DNA from 4 places in the Brenneria uluponensis genome. Region 2 is predicted to be linked to each of the others. Evidence: riboswitches for the same ligand, from Rfam matches in the RefSeq annotation. Region 2 holds a riboswitch; each other region holds the start of a gene.
What was found. A riboswitch is a leader RNA that binds a small molecule or an ion and turns the genes downstream of it on or off. The one in region 2 is predicted to bind thiamine pyrophosphate.

Region 1: another riboswitch for thiamine pyrophosphate. It lies ahead of RS889_RS01215 (NUDIX hydrolase); the one in region 2 lies ahead of thiC (phosphomethylpyrimidine synthase ThiC).
Region 3: another riboswitch for thiamine pyrophosphate. It lies ahead of thiM (hydroxyethylthiazole kinase); the one in region 2 lies ahead of thiC (phosphomethylpyrimidine synthase ThiC).
Region 4: another riboswitch for thiamine pyrophosphate. It lies ahead of thiB (thiamine ABC transporter substrate binding subunit); the one in region 2 lies ahead of thiC (phosphomethylpyrimidine synthase ThiC).

What each region holds. Positions count from the first base shown of each region.
Region 1 is NZ_CP135917.1:248,979-254,242, forward strand. Features, by position in the region: gene RS889_RS01200 (class I SAM-dependent methyltransferase) at 1-301, opposite strand, end outside; gene RS889_RS01205 (thymidylate synthase) at 321-1,304, opposite strand; gene RS889_RS01210 (nucleoside 2-deoxyribosyltransferase) at 1,307-1,762, opposite strand; gene RS889_RS01215 (NUDIX hydrolase) at 1,731-2,273, opposite strand; TPP riboswitch at 2,364-2,468, opposite strand; gene RS889_RS01220 (HAD hydrolase-like protein) at 3,030-3,419, shown strand; gene RS889_RS01225 (hypothetical protein) at 3,455-3,664, shown strand; gene RS889_RS01230 (NUDIX domain-containing protein) at 3,686-4,237, shown strand; gene otsA (alpha,alpha-trehalose-phosphate synthase) at 4,290-5,264, opposite strand, start outside.
Region 2 is NZ_CP135917.1:4,685,619-4,690,882, forward strand. Features, by position in the region: gene hemE (uroporphyrinogen decarboxylase) at 1-567, opposite strand, end outside; gene nudC (NAD(+) diphosphatase) at 674-1,447, opposite strand; gene RS889_RS21860 (Rsd/AlgQ family anti-sigma factor) at 1,550-2,011, shown strand; TPP riboswitch at 2,126-2,241, shown strand; gene thiC (phosphomethylpyrimidine synthase ThiC) at 2,349-4,280, shown strand; gene thiE (thiamine phosphate synthase) at 4,280-4,915, shown strand; gene RS889_RS21875 (HesA/MoeB/ThiF family protein) at 4,917-5,264, shown strand, end outside.
Region 3 is NZ_CP135917.1:1,396,560-1,401,823, reverse strand. Features, by position in the region: gene psiE (phosphate-starvation-inducible protein PsiE) at 84-491, opposite strand; gene thiD (bifunctional hydroxymethylpyrimidine kinase/phosphomethylpyrimidine kinase) at 682-1,485, opposite strand; gene thiM (hydroxyethylthiazole kinase) at 1,482-2,276, opposite strand; TPP riboswitch at 2,313-2,415, opposite strand; gene RS889_RS06420 (VOC family protein) at 2,550-2,996, opposite strand; gene RS889_RS06415 (LysR family transcriptional regulator) at 3,357-4,250, opposite strand; gene RS889_RS06410 (NAD(P)H-dependent oxidoreductase) at 4,336-5,112, shown strand.
Region 4 is NZ_CP135917.1:720,907-726,170, reverse strand. Features, by position in the region: gene sgrT (glucose uptake inhibitor SgrT) at 1-165, opposite strand; gene sgrR (HTH-type transcriptional regulator SgrR) at 279-1,937, shown strand; TPP riboswitch at 1,979-2,164, shown strand; gene thiB (thiamine ABC transporter substrate binding subunit) at 2,207-3,190, shown strand; gene thiP (thiamine/thiamine pyrophosphate ABC transporter permease ThiP) at 3,166-4,776, shown strand; gene thiQ (thiamine ABC transporter ATP-binding protein ThiQ) at 4,760-5,264, shown strand, end outside.

The DNA of each region.
Region 1 (5,264 bases), 650 kb from region 2:
CAGAAAAGGGCAGCATTGGGCCGGAAATATGTACATACTGCAATTTATCGCCACCTGCCGCTTTTGCCTTGTCTATCATTGTGGGCGCAATATCCACTCCGGTAACATGATCGATACCCGCGCTTTTTAAGCGTCTCGATACTTTTCCACCACCACATCCATAATCAAGTACATTTATTTCTTTACCACATGAGTTGGTTAAGTCAGCGATCATCGGTTGATAGCCAAAGTGATCTTCAACCCAATCATCATATGCGTCGAAAAGTTCAGATGTCTGTTTTTCAGTCCAGTTTGTATTCATTGAGATTCCTACCTTTATGTTAATAGTCAGTAGTGCTGTCCCAGCGGTTGATAATAAAAGGACGATAGTATTGATTTATTGACTCCATTGCTTTCCTGGGCAGTTGTTCACCCATCTTGATGTGGCGATAGATCCAGAATAGCAACAGTATATCCCGCCAGTATGGGGACAGATGAATATTTAATAAATCATCAAGCGATACTTGACCTTTTCGAATTTGTGCCTCGAAGCTCAGTACAGAACTTATTGTCTCACTCGATGTTCCCAATGGCATCGTTGGAATAGATATGTTTTGTCTAAGGGTTTCTTGATTATTGAGCACTGTCAAGGCGCGTTTCAACGTATCATCGTAGACATGAAGCGATCCAACTTGATGAGTATAATGACCAATTTCACACCCGATTCTTGATGCAATATATTCTTGTAAGAATGTAAATGAAAAAATATCATTTAACAGACCAGTATAGGCATCATTTGCTCGCATGAAACCAACCATATTGAGTTTCCCGTCACGTAATAATAATTGCAAACCTAACGTACACGATACATCTATATTTCGCCTAAAAAGATCTTCTTCGGCGCTAAAAATCTGGAGAACCACGCGCTTGCTGTCTGCATCATCATTCTTCAGAATATCGATTGCTCGTTCAATCTGATCCAAAGCATTCGCACCATAATATCTTAATCTGGCACCATAGCCTGTTCCGGGCAGGGACTTTCCATCAGGGCTATAACGCTTCATTGAGGGTGCATAATAAGCAATGAAGTCTACGTCATTTTTACCAGATAAATACCACAATGCCTCTGCGTAGTTGAAAACAATATTTTGTCTTCGTTCTGTATTAAGACAGAAGCGGGCAGTTGGATTATTTAACCGCACATTATAACCAATTATTTCATATTCTGAATGCCCGCGAGGGGAGTTGTAGTATTCATATTTAAAACAGACTTGACGAAGAGTTGCCTTATACAATTGGGTCAAATCATTAAAACTTTCTGGCATACTTATCCCCTCTTTTCAAGACGTTTGATGGCTTGTTCAATAATCTCTGGATTTATTGAGTTATTTTCATATTCTATATATTCGACTTGGGTGATTTGATTTAATCCTTGTACAAGGTATGCATATGTCTTTTGTGTTTCCAGCAACATGATTATGGGCTTACCTAAGGCGGAAGCCCAGCCAAGTTCTATATGAGTACCGGGTGATACCGGTGAACCCGGAAAAGCGACGAAGCAGTCACAACGAGAAATTTCCTCATAATCCTTTTTTGTACAAGCATCAGGTGTCATGAAATCTTTTCCCCAATTCTCTCTCCGATGAGCGGAGTGAACATTCCACCCAATATTTTCAAAAAAAATAATTATTCTGCTAAATAATGTAATGCTTTCATCTGACATGATACCGCTACGGCTATTAACAAGTGATTTAAAAGGTCCGGCCAGAAACATTCGTCTCATTTTTTTCTCCTTCTTTAACTGAGCAATGTAAATTATAGGCTTTAAAAGCAACCTCTCTCACTTGATCTGCCAATAACCCATCAAAATTAAAAATTCCATCCGATATATGCACCCATTGGCAGTCAGTCGCGTCATCGCCAGGCCTTAGTTCACCATCAATATATTTGCACCGCATCGCAATTAATACATAATGATGATGTTTTCCCGTTAAGTCATAGCCGATAACTTCCACAATATCTACCAGCGCTTCAATTTCAGCAGTGATTCCAGTTTCTTCCATGAGTTCGCGTAAAACCGCGGTATGCAAGCTTTCTCCAGGTTCAACTGAACCTCCCGGATAACCCCAGGTGTCTTTCTGTGGTTCTTTACTGCGCTTAACAAGGATCAATTCATCGTTACGGAAAGTTACAGCAATGACCGCAAGGCGAGGTGCGGATAGTGAAGACGGATGGGGGTATTTTTCTGGCTTATTGGACAACGTTGTTAAGGTTTCTGACTCTCTTGGTGACATAGAACCTCCAGTAATTAATTACAGGAGACCCGAGTACGGAGTGAAAGGGTAAGAGTGAAAAGACACTTGCCTTACTGATGTTTTATGAAGTGACTGATACTTGTCCTATCCCTACGCCGGTATTACCCAGATCAGGTTCAAAGAGTTTGGATGACTCCATCTCAGCCTTTATATAAGGCACCCCTTGGATAATTAATCTTTACATCCTCAACGGCATTAAGTCAACTTGCTCTGTGTATATTCATATAGCGACATAGGGTTAAGTATATATACCGGTTACTCTTCTCATTACAGGTGTGTTGGCTTTCTTCGCTTATCACAATCACTACTTGAGTGAGCTATCAGGGATTTGCTGCATTGCCGTCTTCCTGTAACTCGAATTGTTTAAAGTACATTTAATATTTAATCAGTTACGAATCATATTAATCTTTTTATAACCGCGGAGTTACTCCCAATTGGCGTGCTTACTGAGATTGGTGAAACTTATCATGAATCTACTGTCTCAATAGGTTTAATTGTTACTAGATATGCTTGGGTAGTAGCGATATACCTATTAAATCTCCCACCGGAGTCTCTTTTTCCGAGCTGGATAACGATTTTCTTTACTATATTCATAAATTATTTCGGACCCCTCATATTCTGCGGAAGCGATTTTATTATTTTCCGAGAATGACTATCGGCAGGCAGGTAATGTAGTTATTCAGAACGATATTTCCTGGTTAAAAGAACATTTACAATTGATAAAGGTATAACAATATGGGAAATGTTTTTTCTGGCTTTTTATTTGACATGGATGGCATGCTCGTGGATTCCACCGCTGTGGTTGAGCAAACTTGGAAGACGTTTTCATTGGAGCATGCGCTGAATTATGGCGATGTCATTGCCTTTGCTCATGGCAGACGTACCGAGGAAACAGTAACTCATTTTTTGGGCGCCTCAAGGCTGTCGCAGAAAATCACCCATGAGATCGAATACAGAGAGACGATAATGACGGCAGGCATTACCGCTGTGCCCGGTGCTGTTGATGTTCTACAGTCCATTCAGCCGGCACATTGGGCGGTAGTTACCTCGGCCAGCCGTCAACTGGCTATTAACCGCTTATTGGCCGCGGGCTTGCCGCTACCTCCGCTGCTGATATCAAAATAGGAAAACCGGATCCACAAGGCTATCTTCTGGGCGCGATGAGAATGAAATTGGATATAAAAGATGTTCTTGTTTTTGAGGATGCGCAAGCCGGTATGAAAGCGGCGATAGCCAGTGGCGCTTCATTAGCTATTATTGGCGATGTCGACTGTAAATCGAAACGTGTCTGGGGAACCTTACCTGATTTTAGACAGTTCAGGGGTGAGCTTTGCGGTGAACGTTATCAGGTCGATATACTCAATCATTGATCGTCACGGAGGAAATGTAACGTGAAAAATATTCCTGCTATTGAAGCATGGGGAGAGGCGCGAACTGTTCATTCGAATCCGTGGTTTTCCGTACAGAAGACCAGTCTTACGCAAGAATTGATGACGAAAACTTTTTTTTCTGTACATCATGAGCGGCCAGCTGTTGGTATTCTGGCGGTGAAGAATGAACGGATTTTGCTTATCCATCAATATCGTTATCTGACGGGCAAAGTGGTCTGGGGAATTCCCTCCGGTGGCGTGGATAAAGGGGAAACTGATGTCGACGCCGCCAGACGAGAATTGTTGGAAGAAACGGGTTATTCAGCCTCTTCAGCTGTTCAGTTGATACGTTACTACCCGACATATGGTTGTAGTGATCAGCAATTTGTTATTTTTTTGTGTCGTGACGTGACATTTGTTGGGCTGGATGATGAACAGGATGAAGTGATCGAGGCCCGGTGGTTTTCTGCGGGAGAAATTATGGCGTTAATTACATCAGGTGAGATGATTGATGGGCTGTCGCTGACGCCATTACTGTTCTATTTTGCCACTGAAACGGTATTACTGAAATAAAAAACCCGCAAAGATACCTCCAATGCGGGTTCTTATTTTCGCGCACTTGCTATCAGGCTTGTCGCGGTAAAGTGGCAATATCCTGTGTCAGGTTATACCGTTCGTGACAACGATCTGTGGCCTGTAGGTCGGCAATAAATGATGTGCGCCAGTGCTGAATATCGTTTTGCTCCAGGACAGACATCATCTCGCTGTGACGTGATATTCGCTCCGCCAGCGACATGGTTAATGCCCGGTTCAATGCATCGGCGACCTCATTCTTATCGTAAGGATTAACGATCAATGCTGACGTCAGTTCATTGGCTGCGCCGGCAAATTTCGACAACACCAGTACGCCGGGATTCGCAGGATCCTGGGCGGCTACATACTCTTTCGCTACCAGATTCATCCCATCCCGCAATGGTGTTACCAATCCGACGTCAGTTTGACGGAATGTTTTTATCAGTAGCCGACGGTCAAAATGCTGATTGAGGTAATAAAGTGGTGTCCAGCCCATCGTCCCGTATCGGCCATTAATCCTGCCAGCTTCAGTTTCCAACAGGTGACGAATATCTTGATAAGCCTGCACTTCTCCCCGGGACGTCGGGGCTATCTGGGTGTAGCGGATGTTGCCGTGATGCTGTGGATAATTTTCCAGTAGCGCCTCAAAAGCCAGAAAACGTTCCGGTAGGCCTTTGGAGTAATCTAGTCGTTCTACCGCGATAATGTTTTTCATATGGCGCAGGTCGCGTTTGGCCTCCTCCAATCTGGCAGGAAGTGGACCTTCAGCCATTTTGCGGATACTATCCGTTTCAATACCGATAGGATAAACCCCGGTAGTGAATACTTTGCCAAATGCAGTGTAGGTGTTTGCGCTGAGCGCTTGCACGCGGGTCAGCATCGATAGACATTCAATAAATGCCTGACGGTCATTTTCCGTCTGGAATCCCAGCAGATCGAAATCACAGAGTTTTTCCAACAATTCCTCATGCGGTGGCAACGCGTTAAAAATTTCTGGCGTTGGGAAAGGGATATGCAGGAAAAAACC
Region 2 (5,264 bases):
GACGCTATCCGCCAGCTTATCCAGTAACAGATGCAATGTATCCGGTGAGGTAAACATCATTTTCTTAATAACGGTGAAAACCTTACTGCTACCGCCTTCTACCATGTAGGTTGCCAGCGTCCACGGGCTACCGGAAAAACCAATCAGCGGCACGGCACCCGCCAGATTTTTACGGATAGTACGTACCGCATTCATCACGTAGCCCAGTTCCAGTTCAGGATCCGGTACCGGCAATTTTTCCACATCCGCATGACAAGTGATTGGCGAAGTAAATCTCGGCCCTTCACCGGTTTCAAAATAGAGCCCCAGTCCCATGGCATCGGGAACCGTGAGAATATCCGAAAATAGAATGGCCGCATCCAGATTATAACGACGCAGCGGTTGCAGCGTCACCTCACAAGCCAGATCGGCATCCTTGCACAGTGACATAAAATCTCCGGCCTGTTCCCGTATAGCACGATATTCCGGCAGATAACGACCTGCCTGACGCATCATCCATACTGGGGTCACATCCACTGGCTGACGTAACAGCGCACGCAAATAGCGATCGTTTTTCAGATCAGTCATATTTTTTCCTTTAGTATCAACTCACTGGCATCGTTATTATTGGCAACCATCTACAACCAAACCGTGTGACCACGAAATTCAGCGCCACCAGGTGTTACGAACCTGTTCAATCGTCAGCCTCGCGGCACAGCACTACGGTATCTTCAATCAGACGACGAGCCACCGTACCCGGTGGCGGTAATTCCGGCAACCGATCATAACGGAACCAGGCTGCATCCCGCAGTTCTGAAGGGTCTGCTTGCAGCTCTCCCCCCGCATATTCCGCCATGAAGGCCATCATCAATGAATGAGGGAACGGCCAAGGCTGAGAGCATACATAGCGCAGATTTTTGACATGGACATGACTCTCTTCCATGACTTCTCGCGCAACTGCCTGCTCCAGCGTTTCACCCACCTCTACAAAACCCGCCAACGTGGTATACATATTGCCGCGATGGCGCAAATGCTGGGCCAGCAGAATTTTATCCTGATGCTGGATGGCCACGATCACACAAGGAGCAATCTGTGGGTAATAACGTTCCTTACAGTGTGAACACAGGCAGGCCAGCTCTGTAGTACTGGTGTGCATTTCATGTCCGCAGTAGCCACAAAAGCGATGCGAACGATAGAACTCAGCCAACTGTACACCCCGTCCCGCCAGATGGAACAGACCGGCATCCTGACTCAGCAACTGACGCACTGATCCCATGCTGTCCGTCATAGAACGTGATACTAGCCATACCAGCACGCCCTGCCACTCGCCGATCTGGCGGGCGCGAAAATTCTGCAAATCCCATTGCGCGGCGGTTCCCTGCGGCAATTCGCCCTGTGGTAACCAGATCTGATTACCATGGCTGACGACCCACCAGCCGCTTTCATCACCTTTTAGTATCAGTTCCATACTTTTAATGCCTCACTCATTACCAGATTGACATTTTACAGCTATGTTTAATGGATAATTACACTGCTAACAGTCATCATTGATGTATGAAGGGAGTCAATAATGCTAAAGCAACTACAAAGTTTGACTGAGTATGTTGGCGGCAATAATGCGTTAATCGATCAGTGGCTACAAGCTCGTAAACAGTTACTGATCACTTACTATCACTTGGTCGGCATGAAGCCAAATAAAGAAACCCATACCCGTCTGGATGAAAAAGCGCTGGATGATTTCTGCCATAATCTGGTCGACTATCTTTCAGCTGGCCATTTCCACATTTACGAACGAATGCTGCAAGAAGTTGCCCCATTGAATGAAAAAAAGCGAGCGCTCGCCGCACAGCTCGATTCGATATTACAAGGCAACACACAGCAAATCATGGACTTTTATGATAGTCATCTGGTTGCCGCCATCGATCAAGATAACTGTTTCGAATTTCAGCAAACATTATCAAGCGTGGGGGAATCCTTGGCAATGCGCTTTACCCTGGAAGACCACATGATCCGGCTAGTATTTGAACAGTAAATCAGACTGAACTATCGATAGTGCAGGGCGCCTTTTCAGCTGATGTAACTTTTTGACACCAGGCCGGGCTCGGCATAAAGTGGTAACGTTTTATCCGCTCCAGCGTTTTGGAGCTATATCTTGTCGGAGTGCCCCGCACATATCATCGTGCACGGGCTGAGACCGTTAATTCGGGATCCGCGGAACCTGATCAGGCTAATACCTGCGAAGGGAACAAGAGTAATCCATTCTGTTGAACCCCAGCGCCATAGGCATTTATCCGGGTTCACACCCTGTCATTACTCCCTCCGAACTCCAGACAAGCAATCTTCCCATTCAGTATTTATAGGAACTTGCTATGTCTACAGAAAAGAAAGCCCCTGGTCGTCGTGAGCAACGCGCCGCCGCCCAACAGTTTATTGACACCCTTCGGGGTACCGCATTCCCGAATTCACAGCGAATTTACATTTCTGGCTCACGCGAAGATATCCGTGTTCCCATGCGGGAAATTCAGCTCAGCCCCACCTTGACTGGTGGTAGCCGGGAGAATCCCAGTCATGAACCCAACGAGCCCGTCCCCGTCTATGATACGGCTGGCCCATATGGCGACCCTGACGCTACACCAGACGTTCACCTCGGCCTGGAAAAAGTCCGGGCCGCCTGGATAGCCGAGCGCAACGACACACAAGCGCTTTCTCAGGTCAGTTCTGGTTTTACCCAGCAACGCCTGGCCGATGCAGGATTGGATCATCTGCGGTTTGAACAATTGCCGCAACCGCAGTGTGCCAAAACCGGCAAGCGGGTAACGCAACTGCATTATGCTCGTCAGGGGATCGTCACACCCGAAATGGAATTCATTGCCATCCGTGAAAATATGGGGCGTGAACGTATCCACAGTGAGGTGCTGCGCCAGCAACACCCCGGCCAAAGCTTCGGTGCCAACTTGCCCGACAGTATCACCCCGGAATTTGTACGTCAGGAAGTTGCCGCCGGACGCGCCATTATTCCCGCCAATATCAATCATCCCGAGTCAGAACCGATGATTATCGGCCGTAATTTTCTGGTGAAGGTCAATGCCAATATCGGTAACTCCGCCGTGACATCGTCCATCGAAGAAGAAGTGGAAAAGCTGGTGTGGTCAACACGCTGGGGTGCGGACACCGTGATGGATTTGTCCACCGGACGTTATATTCATGAAACTCGTGAGTGGATACTACGTAACAGCCCGGTTCCCATTGGTACGGTACCTATTTATCAAGCTCTGGAAAAAGTTAATGGCGTTGCGGAAAATCTGACCTGGGAAATGTTCCGCGACACACTGCTGGAACAGGCAGAACAAGGCGTTGACTATTTCACCATCCATGCTGGGGTGCTGCTGCGCTATGTGCCGATGACCGCCAAACGCCTGACGGGCATTGTCTCTCGCGGTGGCTCCATCATGGCGAAATGGTGTCTTTCTCATCATCAGGAAAATTTCCTGTATCAGCACTTTCGTGAAATTTGTGAACTCTGTGCAGCCTATGATGTATCCCTGTCATTGGGTGATGGTCTTCGCCCTGGCTCTATTCAGGACGCCAACGATGAAGCCCAGTTCGCCGAGCTCCACACGCTGGGTGAGCTGACCAAAATCGCCTGGGAATATGACGTTCAGGTCATGATTGAAGGCCCCGGTCATGTGCCGATGCAAATGATCCGCCGCAACATGACTGAAGAGCTGGAGCATTGCCATGAAGCGCCGTTCTACACGCTCGGCCCACTCACCACCGATATTGCACCGGGCTATGATCATTTCACCTCCGGTATTGGTGCGGCCATGATTGGCTGGTTCGGTTGCGCCATGCTGTGTTATGTCACGCCAAAAGAGCATTTGGGATTGCCAAACAAGGATGATGTCAAGCAAGGGCTGATTACCTACAAGATCGCCGCCCACGCGGCCGACCTGGCCAAAGGCCACCCTGGCGCACAGATCCGCGACAACGCCATGTCAAAAGCACGCTTTGAATTTCGCTGGGACGATCAGTTTAATCTGGCGCTCGATCCGCAAACCGCTCGCACTTATCACGACGAAACCCTGCCGCAGGAATCCGGCAAAGTGGCCCATTTCTGCTCCATGTGCGGCCCCAAATTCTGCTCAATGAAGATTTCCCAGGAAGTACGTGATTACGCCGCGCAGCAGGAAGCCGTGGCCCAGCCCATTGATGTCGGGATGGCGCAGATGTCAGCAGAATTCCGTGCCCGCGGCAGCGAGCTATACCACACTGCCACCAGTCTGCCACAGGAGGAATCCTGATGAGCCGCGTCTTCCCCTCCACCGCGGAACAGCTCGGGCTCTATCCGGTGGTGGACAGCGTGTTGTGGATCAACCGCCTGCTGAACGCCGGTGTGAAAACCATTCAGTTGCGGATCAAAGACCTGTCGGACGATCAGGTAGAGCCAGAGGTGATTCAGGCAATCAACCTGGGACGACAATTTCAGGCACGGCTGTTCATCAATGACTATTGGCGATTGGCGATCAAACATCAGGCTTATGGCGTCCATCTGGGACAGGAAGATCTGGATACTGCTGATCTCGCCGCCATTCATCAGGCTGGTCTGCGGTTGGGTGTTTCCACCCATGATGATACCGAGCTGGAACGCGCTGTTGCCGTCAATCCTTCCTACATCGCATTAGGGCACATCTTCCCAACGCAAACCAAAGCCATGCCGTCATCACCACAGGGTCTGCCTGAACTGACCCGGCACATCAGCGCACTCCAGGGGCGTTTTCCCACGGTTGCCATTGGCGGTATCAGTGTCGATAAGGTTCCTGCCGTACTGGCGACCGGCGTTGGCAGCATCGCGGTAGTCAGTGCCATTACCCAGGCACCGGACTGGCGTCAGGCAACCACCACATTACTTCGGATGATTGAAGGACGGGAGAAATAACGTGTTAAACGATCAGGAGTTTATGCGTTATAGCCGCCAGTTACTGCTAGAGGACGTCGGCGCTGAAGGTCAAAAAAAGCTCGCGGCCGCCTGCGTGTTGCTGGTAGGTATGGGTGGACTCGGTTCACCTGCGGCTCTGTATCTGGCCGCGGCAGGGGTGGGTAAGCTATTGCTGGCGGATAGTGACGAGCTGCATATTTCCAATCTTCAACGACAAATTCTCTACCGCACTCGTGATATTTCCCAACCCAAAGCCATGCTGGCTCAGCGTCAGTTGCAGGCGCTGAATCCCACTATTACCTGTGTGGCGCTTAACCGACGGCTGGAAAACGGTGTCCTGCAACAAGCG
Region 3 (5,264 bases), 1.8 Mb from region 2:
TTCAGCGCTAACCATGACAACCGCATCCGACCACACCGGCCTACCGGATTTTCATCGATAGAAATCGAAAGCCCATTCTTCAACTACTCACGCTTCAAACGTTGGCTGTTAGCCAGATAAAGGGCTACCACCAATATCAGAATCGACGCGGCATAAACCAGGGTATAGGAGGGATTGTCATGATCGACAATAATCAAGCGCACGATAGCGGTGATACCGATATAAAGAAAATAACGTAGCGGGAAATGGTATCCCGACTGAAAATACTTCACGATCAACGCAATAAATTCAAAATACAGGAAATAGACCACCAAACTGTCAATCAGCATGTAGGAAGAGTCTTTCTCATTGCTGATCATTAACGCTGTCGCCAAATGGAGAGTTTCCTTACCAAGGAACACCACCAGAATAACAGCCAATAGCAACAATCCCACGCTGAGTATCACCTGCAATCCTCGTGCAATCATCACCACGCGTGTTGAACCCACCATTCATCTACTCCTTACCCAAACTGCGCCAAATAATATGGACGATTATTGTCTGCCTACCGCAGCTTAAATTGTTGGCACATCAGTGTAACGATAATTTGACACAGATCACAAAAATATTGGGGGCCATCAACACCGTCTAGATCTTTTTTTTATTATCTATCTGATTTTATTATGCCTTACATACCATAGGCTACCACCAGCGGTGGAAATGGTGTACCGGACCAATTCCCTTCCCGACCTCCAGTGAATCCGCCTGCTCCAGCGCTCCTTGCAGATAGGCTTTGGCTGCCATGACGGTGGCAGGCCAGTCGTTATAACGCGGGCGTAGCGCCGCCAGTGCTGCCGACAAAGTACAGCCAGTACCGTGAGTATGACGGGTATGGATACGGGGCGCGGTGAAACGTACCGGCTCGCTTTGTACCGAGAATAACCAGTCCGGACTCTCCTCATCACTCAGGTGCCCCCCCTTCATCAGCACCGCCTGACACCCCATCGCTAACAGTGCTTCCCCTTGCTGACGCATCTCCTGCTCATTGGCTGCGGGAGAACACGCCAGCAAGGCCGCCGCTTCCGGTAAATTGGGAGTGATCAGTGAAACCTGGGGTAATAACATCTGCCGAATGGCGTCGACCGCGTCAGCCGCCAGTAATGGATCACCGCTTTTCGCCAGCATTACCGTATCCAGCACCACATACGGCACGACATAGCGCCGCAAACGCTCGGCCACCACCTCGACAATATCAGTCTGAGCCAGCATACCTATTTTGGCGCTATCAATGCGTACATCGCTCAATACAGAATCCAGCTGAGCTGCGACAAAATCAGGCTCAATCCGGTAAACCGACTGCACACCACACGTATTCTGTGCCACCAGTGCGGTGATCACACTGGTGCCGTAAGCTTCCAGTGCGGAGAACGTTTTCAAATCGGCCTGAATACCGGCACCACCGCTGGGATCCGTACCGGCGATGGTCAGTGCGTTGATGCGTCTCATACCAGATCCTCCGCACGCAGGTGATATAAGTGGTCAAGAAACGCCGGGATAAAACTTCCCGGCCCTTGTACCTGTACTGATGCTCGTCCTCCAGCCAGTGCCATCACATGACACGCCGTCGCCACATGCGGCAAACGGTCACCGGCCAGCGCACAAAAGGCCGCAACCACCGCAGATAGCGCACAACCGGTTCCTACAACCCGTGTCATTATTTTATCCCCGCCGGGAATAGCCCAGTCACGATCACCATCCGTCACGTAATCCACTTCGCCCGTCACCGCGACAACGGTAGCAATACGACGCGCCAATTCACGCGCGGCAGGCAATGCCGTTAACGAATCGTTGGCGCTGTCCACACCGCGCCCCTGAATGTTTAGCCCGGATAACGCCATGATTTCGGAAGCGTTTCCCCGAATGGCGGCCGGTTTGAGTTGCAGTAGTTCACGGGCAAATTCAGTACGAAAAGTCAGCCCGCCAACCGCCACCGGATCGAACACCCACGGTGTTCCAGCCTGATTGGCACTGTTCACCGCGGCCAGCATAGCATCCGCGCGATCGCGCTCCAGTGTACCTACATTGATGAGCAACGCATCGGCCACCGCGCTGAATTGCGCCGCTTCGCCGGGATCAACCACCATCGCGGGCGAGGCGCCCAGCGCCAATAAGACGTTGGCTGTAAAACTTTGTACTACATCATTGGTCAGGCAGTGGACTAACGGCGCCAGATGGCGGAATTGAGTCAGGGAATCTGCGGCAACAGCGGCAGACAACAGCACAGGTCGAGCGTTCATAAATCTCCCAACCAGCATATCAAGAAGGCGGTAACCGATGAGATACCGTGACTTCCCTACGCTGGCATTATCCAGATCAGGTTATACGGGTAAATTCTCAGCCACCGCAATTAATGCAAAGGCACCCCGAGTCAGCAACGTATTATTGAAAGTGAAAAGATAAAGGTCAATAGCTGTCTACACCACCGGCTATAACACCAAAATCCTTATAAATCAAAAAATAACAATCATAATTATTTTTTATCATTGCCAATGGTGCTAGATGTTATAGCGTTAAATCTGGCATTGTGCCGGGAAATCATCAAACGGACGGCATACCCGTCGGCCATCGTCGGTCCGATGGTATACCGCTTCTACGTTGTACCCGTCCGGATCACGGACAAACGCGGCGTAATAGTTGGGATGATACTGGGTACGCAGACCGGGCTGGCCATTGTCGACGCCACCCGCCGCTATCGCCGCGGCAAAAAAGGCATCTACATGTTCCTGGGACGCAACGCTGAAGGCGAAATGCACTCGTGGGCGAGTGAGAACCTCACCGTGGAAAATCCAGAATTCACCACCAGGATCAGATGAACAACCGTACCCCGTCAGCACACCGAAGCTGACGGCAAATTTCATATTCTTGACCAGCTCATACCCTAATGGCCGCAGCGCCTGTCCATAAAACCGCCGACTACGGCTCAGATCCGATACCGGAATACTCAAATGATCCAGCATGCTTCCCCCCTGACGACGCAATCCAATGATTTTCCCTCACTCACTACAAATAATGGCAGGTTGAGCGGAATAACCAACATAGCCGCGTTCCCAACGGGAAAATATGATCCAGATCTATAAGATAACGCTTAGTTATTCAGTAAAAGTGACTTTTTATTAACTGTGCCCCACCAACGCAGACGACAGTAGTAAGAGAACGCGAGGAACTGTCTGGCGATGGTGATACTGGGTTATATTCGGCTACTTATCAGACGATTACCCAATTAAGAGATACCGTCTGGCTCAAGGTGGGATACCGCATCCAGGCGGAGATATCATGAGGTTGCATAATCACATTCAGGCAGAATGATCGTCCGAATATCACACCGAAGCAGCAATGAACTCCCGCAACCATTGATGCGCGGGATCGCGATGTAAACGTTCATGCCAAAGCATAAACATCTCGAAACCGGGTACCTCAAGCGGCGGTTCAACAACCTGTAGCAGCGAGTTATTCCTCACCAGACGTGAGGGTAACATCGCCACAAGATCAGTATTCGCCAACACTGACAGAACAAACAGGAAGTGAGGTACAGAGAGCACAACCCGGCGCGTCAGACCCATCGTCGAGAGCATATTATCTGTAATACCCTGAAATCCGCCTCCATCCGGCGATACGATCACATGGTCAAGCGCACAGAATTGCTCAAGCGAAGGCCGTTTTTTCAGACGCGGATGGTTAGCTCGGCTGGCCAACACATAACGTTCCGCAAACAGCACACGACGGCGCAAACCGGAGGGGGCGCCCCCACTGGAGTGAAAGGCCAGCGCGATCTCTCCCTGCTCTGCTTGCCTGGCAATACGTGACGGTACCGTTTCAACAATGGCCAACCGGGTGCCAGGTGCCGCTGAACGTAATCCGCTCAATGCAGGCTGTAGAATTGTCGATTCGCTGTAATCAGAAGCGGCCACACACCATGTCTGTGTGGCCATTGCGGGATCAAAGGGCGCGGACGGTAATATGGCGTGCTCAAGGGACTCCAGCGCTTGCCGCAGGGGTTGGCGTAATTCATCCGCTCTGGCGGTTGGCTTCATCCCCCGTGGACCCGGTAACAACAAGGGATCCCCAAAGATATCTCTCAATTTGGCAAGTTGAACACTGACCGATGGCTGGGAGAGATTCAAACGCAACGCCGCCCGGGTCACATTATGTTCCTCAAGCAATGCATCAAGAGTCAGTAACAGGTTGAGATCCAGCCGTCTGAGATTAGTCATGGCAATACCTGGTATGTTTTAAATTCATTTCTATGATACCTGATGGCGGTCTACTCTACGCGCATCACACCATGGAGATACTATTATGAATATTTTTATTGTTTATGCCCATCCTGAATCTCACTCTTTAAATGGCTCGCTAAAAGACTTTACGGTCAAACATCTCGAAGATGCTGGACATACTGTCCAGATATCGGATTTGTATGCCATGAAATGGAAAGCGGTGCTTGATGCCGACGATCGCACTGACAGACAAGAAGACGCCCCTTTTAATCCTTCACTCGATTCCAAGCACGCATTCGAACAAGGAACGCAGAGCCAGGACATCGCACGCGAGCAAGAGAAATTACGTTGGGCGGATATGGTTATTCTGCAATTTCCCTTGTGGTGGTTCTCCATGCCAGCGATTCTCAAAGGATGGGTAGACCGTGTCTACGCATATGGCTTTGCCTATGGTGTTGGAGAACATTCAGATACCCGTTGGGGCAATCGTTATGGAGAAGGTGTAATGACAGGGAAACGGGCCATGTTGGTTGTGACCACTGGTGGGTGGGAATCCCATTACAGCCAACGGGGCATCAATGGTCCGATGGAAGATCTTTTGTTTCCCCTCCAGCATGGAATATTGTACTACCCTGGCTTTGACGTTCTTCCCCCTTTTCTGGTCTACCGTACCAGCCGTATGGACGCCGATCGGTTTTCACAGACCTGTAATGAACTCAGTGTGCGTCTGGATAACCTGGAGAGTGAAGTCCCCATCCCTTTCCGAGCACAAAATGCAGGGGAGTACACTATTCCGGAACTCACGCTAAAAACAGAGATTGCGCCGGGTCAATCTGGCTTTTTGGCACATAGAGAGTAACGATGGCACCGCTATAGTGACGCGCTATGTACGCTCCATTATGGCGGGCATCAACCAGTGTCAGTCAATAATATCCAACCCTGGATTTCTGGCGGAATGGTGGAAAAATCGACCACATTCGGCAGAGCTCTCCTTACCTAAAATAGCTCGTT
Region 4 (5,264 bases), 1.1 Mb from region 2:
TCACAACCAGCGGCGATACTCTTCTTCAGAAAGGGTTTCAATCTTCCATTGCGTGGCCTGTTGTAATAGATCCATCCGCTGCTGAACAGATAACCAACCACACCATTTCGCCTTGCAGGTTGAAAAGTAATGTTGATAGAAGCTGTACAATCGGAATGAGTCCATAATCCATCTCCTGATTTTTCACTAAATACCTTTTAGCCTTTCACTAAGTCAAAGTATCGACGTAATATAGGGAAAGATATATTGATGACTTTCAGTCGCGGAGTTCCCCTTTTATGTCGTCCACTCGCCTGCAACAACAGTTCATCAGGTTATGGCAATGCTTTCAGGGACAAACTACTGAAACTACCCTGCAGGAGTTAACCGGGGTTTTGAGCTGCTCACGCCGCCACATTCGATCCCTGCTGGGTGCCATGCAAAAACAGGGTTGGTTAATCTGGCACGCTGAAGTCGGTCGGGGGAAACGGTCAAAACTCACGTTCCTCTATACTGGCCTGGCGCTGCAACAGCAACGGGCGGAAGACCTGCTGGAGCAGGATCGTATCGATCAGTTGGTGCAACTGGTGGGCGATAAGGAAACCTTACGACAAATGCTGTTGTCACATCTGGGTCGCAGCTTCCGTCAAGGCAAGCATTTACTACGTATCGCTTATTACCGCCCGATGCGTAATCTGCTACCTGGTACTGCCTTGCGGCGTTCAGAAATGCACATAGCCCGTCAGATTTTCAGCGGACTGACCAACATAAATGAGGAAAATGGGGAACTACAACCGGATCTGGCCCACCACTGGCAGCAAATTTCGCCGTTGCACTGGCGTTTTTATTTACGCCCGGCGGTCCGTTTCCACCACGGTCGCGAGATGACCATGGACGATATCGTGACGTCTTTGAGCCGGTTAACCTCACTGCCCTTGTTTACTCACATCGACAACATCACATCTCCCACGCCTTTTGTGATCGATGTTCGACTGCATAGCGCTGATGTCTGGCTGCCGTGGCTACTGGGTAGCGCTTCAGCCATGATTGTGCCGCAGGAGTGGCGAACACTGCCGGATTTTGCTCATCAGCCTATTGGTACCGGCCCCTATGCCGTGGTGCGCAATAGTCATAGTCAGTTGAAAATCACCGCCTTTGACGACTATTTTGGCTACCGCGCCCTAATTGATGAAGTCAGTATCTGGGTATTGCCGGATACACCTGAGGTGATTTCCTGTGCAGTCCAGTTACAAAACGACGACTCTCCGAACGACAAACTGGAAAATCGGCTGGAAGAAGGGTGCTACTTTCTGCTGTTCGACCATCGCTCTTCCCTGACGTCATCACTGGAAATGCGCCGCTGGCTATGTCAGGTACTCAGCCCGGTAGCCATACTCAATCAAGCCAATAGTCTTTATCAGAGTAATTGGTCACCCGCTTACGGGCTGTTGCCACGCTGGCACCATAGTCAACTGAGCCTGTTACAGGACAAGCCTCAGGGACTGAGAGAACTGACGGTAACGTTCTACCGTGAACATCTGGAATATCAGGATCTCAGTGCCATTATGCAGAAACTGCTGGCACAACATGGTGTCACGTTAAACGTCCAAATCATCGATTATGACGATTGGTATCAAGGCAAGGGTACCAGTGATATCTGGCTCGGCAGCGCCAATTTCTATCTGCCACTGGAGTTTTCCCTGTTCGCCATGCTGTATGAACTCCCCTTATTACAACACTGCCTGGATGAGGATTTGACGCAGGATGCAAAACGCTGGCGGGAAGGTTCTCTGTCACCCACGGAGTGGAGCCAGAAGCGGGTGATAAACCACCAGATTCATCCGCTGTTCCACCACTGGCTACAGTTACAAGGGAAACGCAGTATGCGTGGTATTCGTATGAATACGCTGGGATGGTTTGATTTCAAATCCGCCTGGTTTGTGCCGCCAGAAAACTGACACGGCACTTTTCCTTATGTTACGAAGTCTTTACAATACGTCCGTTCTCAACGGGGTGCGATAAAAACCCGATGGCAGACAGCCATTGACGAACCTGGCAACCAGGTTGTCATTCCCGCCCAAACGGGGAAATTCCGTCTGCCGCCATGTCGTTTCTATCGCTGAGAAAATACCCGTCGAACCTGATCCGGTTAACACCGGCGGAGGGATTTGAGAGTGCTTCCTGCTGACTCAAAGACCTTTGCCACCCTAAACTTCAGGAGTGCAAAGTGTTGAAAAAATTATTGTCCTGTCTGTTATTGATTTCCGCCCCCGTTTTCGCAAAACCAACGCTAACGGTGTACACCTATGACTCCTTTGCCTCGGAATGGGGCCCCGGCCCGGCAGTCAAAAAAGCATTTGAAAAGAAGTGCGACTGCGAGCTGAAATTCGTGGTATTGGAAGATGGCGTCTCACTGTTAAACCGTCTGCGGATGGAAGGCAAACACACCAAGGCTGATATCGTGCTGGGGCTGGACAATAATCTGGTGCAAGCCGCCGCGCAGACCGGATTGTTCCGCCAGTCGGATATTGATACCCATGCGCTAACCGTCCCCGGCGGCTGGAAAAATACCACCTTCATTCCCTACGATTACGGCTATTTCGCCTTTGTTTACAACAAAGATACGCTGAAAAACCCGCCGAAAAGTCTGCATGAACTTATCGACAGTCCTCGACCATGGAAAGTTATCTATCAAGATCCGCGGACCAGCACGCCAGGCTTAGGTCTGCTGCTGTGGATGCAGAAAGTCTACGGCGATCAGGCACCACAGGCATGGAAAAAACTGGCCGCGAAAACCGTTACCGTCACCAAAGGCTGGAGTGAGGCCTATGGTCTGTTCCTGAAAGGCGAAGCCGATCTGGTACTGAGCTACACCACATCTCCGGCGTATCACATCATCGAGGAGAAAAAAACAAATTACGCCGCTGCCAATTTCAGTGAAGGACATTATCTGCAAGTAGAGGTAGCCGGTCAGTTGGCTTCCAGTAAACATCCTCAGTTGGCGACACGTTTCATGCAGTTTATGTTGACGCCAGCATTCCAGCAGATCATCCCCACCACCAACTGGATGTACCCGGTGATCAAGACCGAATTACCCGCAGGTTACAACGCACTGACAATCCCGGCCCACACGCTGGAATTTACACCACAGCAAGTAGCACAGCAGCGCAATAACTGGATTCAGGCATGGTTACGCGCCGTCAGCCACTAGTACCCAGTTGGCTATGGCCCGGCTTGCTGGCCACGGCATTACTGGTTACAGCAGCCGCACTGGCATTTGGAGCATTGTGGCAGCAGGCCCCGACAAACCAGTGGCTCGCACTGTGGCAGGATGATTACCTATGGCACGTCATCCGCTTCACGTTCTGGCAAGCGCTGTTGTCCGCCCTGTTTTCGACGGTACCGGCGATCTTCCTGGCGCGAGCGCTATATCGCCGCCGCTTTCCCGGCCATCGTTGGCTACTGCGTCTGTGTGCCATGACACTAGTATTGCCGGTGCTGGTGGCTGTATTCGGCATTCTCAGCGTCTACGGTCGCCAGGGATGGCTAGCGCATTTACTGGCATTGGTGGGCGTTGAATACCGTTTTTCTCCCTACGGTCTGCGAGGCATTCTGCTGGCGCACGTGTTTTTCAATCTGCCATTGGCGACCCGCCTGCTGTTACAGGCACTGGAAGGTATTGCCACCGAACAGCGACAATTGGCTACCCAATTGGGCATGCGTGGCTGGAATTACTTTCACCTGGTGGAATGGCCGTGGTTGCGCCGCCAGATTCTGCCCGCCGCTGCGCTGATTTTTATGCTCTGTTTCGCCAGTTTCGCCACTGTCCTGTCATTAGGCGGTGGGCCAGAGGCGACCACCATCGAACTGGCTATCTATCAGGCACTGAGTTTTGACTACGATCCAGCACGGGCCGCCTTGCTGGCGCTCATTCAGATAGTCTGTTGCCTTGGCCTGGTACTGCTCAGTCAGCGTTTGGGTAAATTGCTGCCGGTGGGGTACAGCCAGCAGCAACACTGGCGCGATCCACAGGATAGCTTACTGAGTCGAAGCGTTGACACGCTGTTGATTGCGGCAGCGTTACTGCTACTGTTGCCGCCGCTGTTGGCCGTTATCGCCGATGGACTCAATGCTTCACTGCTCGAGGTTCTGCGGCAACCCGTACTGTGGCAAACGCTATTCACCTCACTGCGTATCGCGCTGGCAGCGGGAGTCGTATGCGTCATACTGACCATGATGTTACTGTGGAGCAGCCGTGAGCTTAAGTTGCGCCAGCGCCTCTTTCTCGGGCAATTGATGGATCTGAGCGGAATGTTGATTCTGGCGATGCCCGGTATCGTGCTGGCGACCGGCTTTTTTCTGCTGCTCAACAATACGTTTGGATTACCGGAGTCGCCTTACGCCCTGGTCGTCATGACCAATGCCTTGATGGCAATCCCTTATGCGTTGAAAGTGCTGGAAAACCCGATGTATGACGTGGCAGAACGGTTTAATCAGCTGTGTTTATCGCTGGATATCCGTGGCTGGCAACGATTGAAAGTGGTCGAACTGCGGGCATTAAAGTTCCCCATCACACAGGCGCTGGCCTTTGCCTGTGTGCTCTCAATTGGTGATTTTGGCGTCATCGCCTTATTTGGCAACGAACAGTTCCGCACCTTGCCGTTTTATCTTTACCAGCAGATTGGCGCTTATCGCAGTGCCGACGGCGCGGTAACCGCCCTGCTCCTGTTGTTATTATGCTTTACCCTGTTCACCCTGATTGAAAAACTGGCGGGCCAACATGATCATTCTCGATAAACTTGTCTACCTCTACCAACACCTGCCAATGCGCTTTGATCTCCGGGTACAACCGGGGGAACGGATAGCTATCCTGGGCCCCAGTGGGGCAGGCAAAAGCACCCTGCTAAGTCTGATTGCCGGTTTTCTGATGGCAGACAGCGGCCAGCTACGATTGAACGGCCAGGATCACCGCACCACGCCACCGGCTAAACGGCCGGTCTCGATTCTGTTTCAGGAAAATAATCTGTTCCCCCACCTCTCACTGAAACAAAACATCGCGCTGGGCCTCAATCCCGGTCTGAAACTGAATGCACAACAACAGGAAATCCTGCGCCATATCGTACAACAGGTTGGACTGACACCGATGCTGGACCGACTTCCATCGCAGGTTTCCGGTGGTCAGCGGCAACGTGCCGCGCTGGCCCGTTGCCTGATCCGCCGGCAACCGATCTTGCTGTTGGATGAACCCTTTTCCGCACTGGACCCGGCATTACGCTATGAAATGC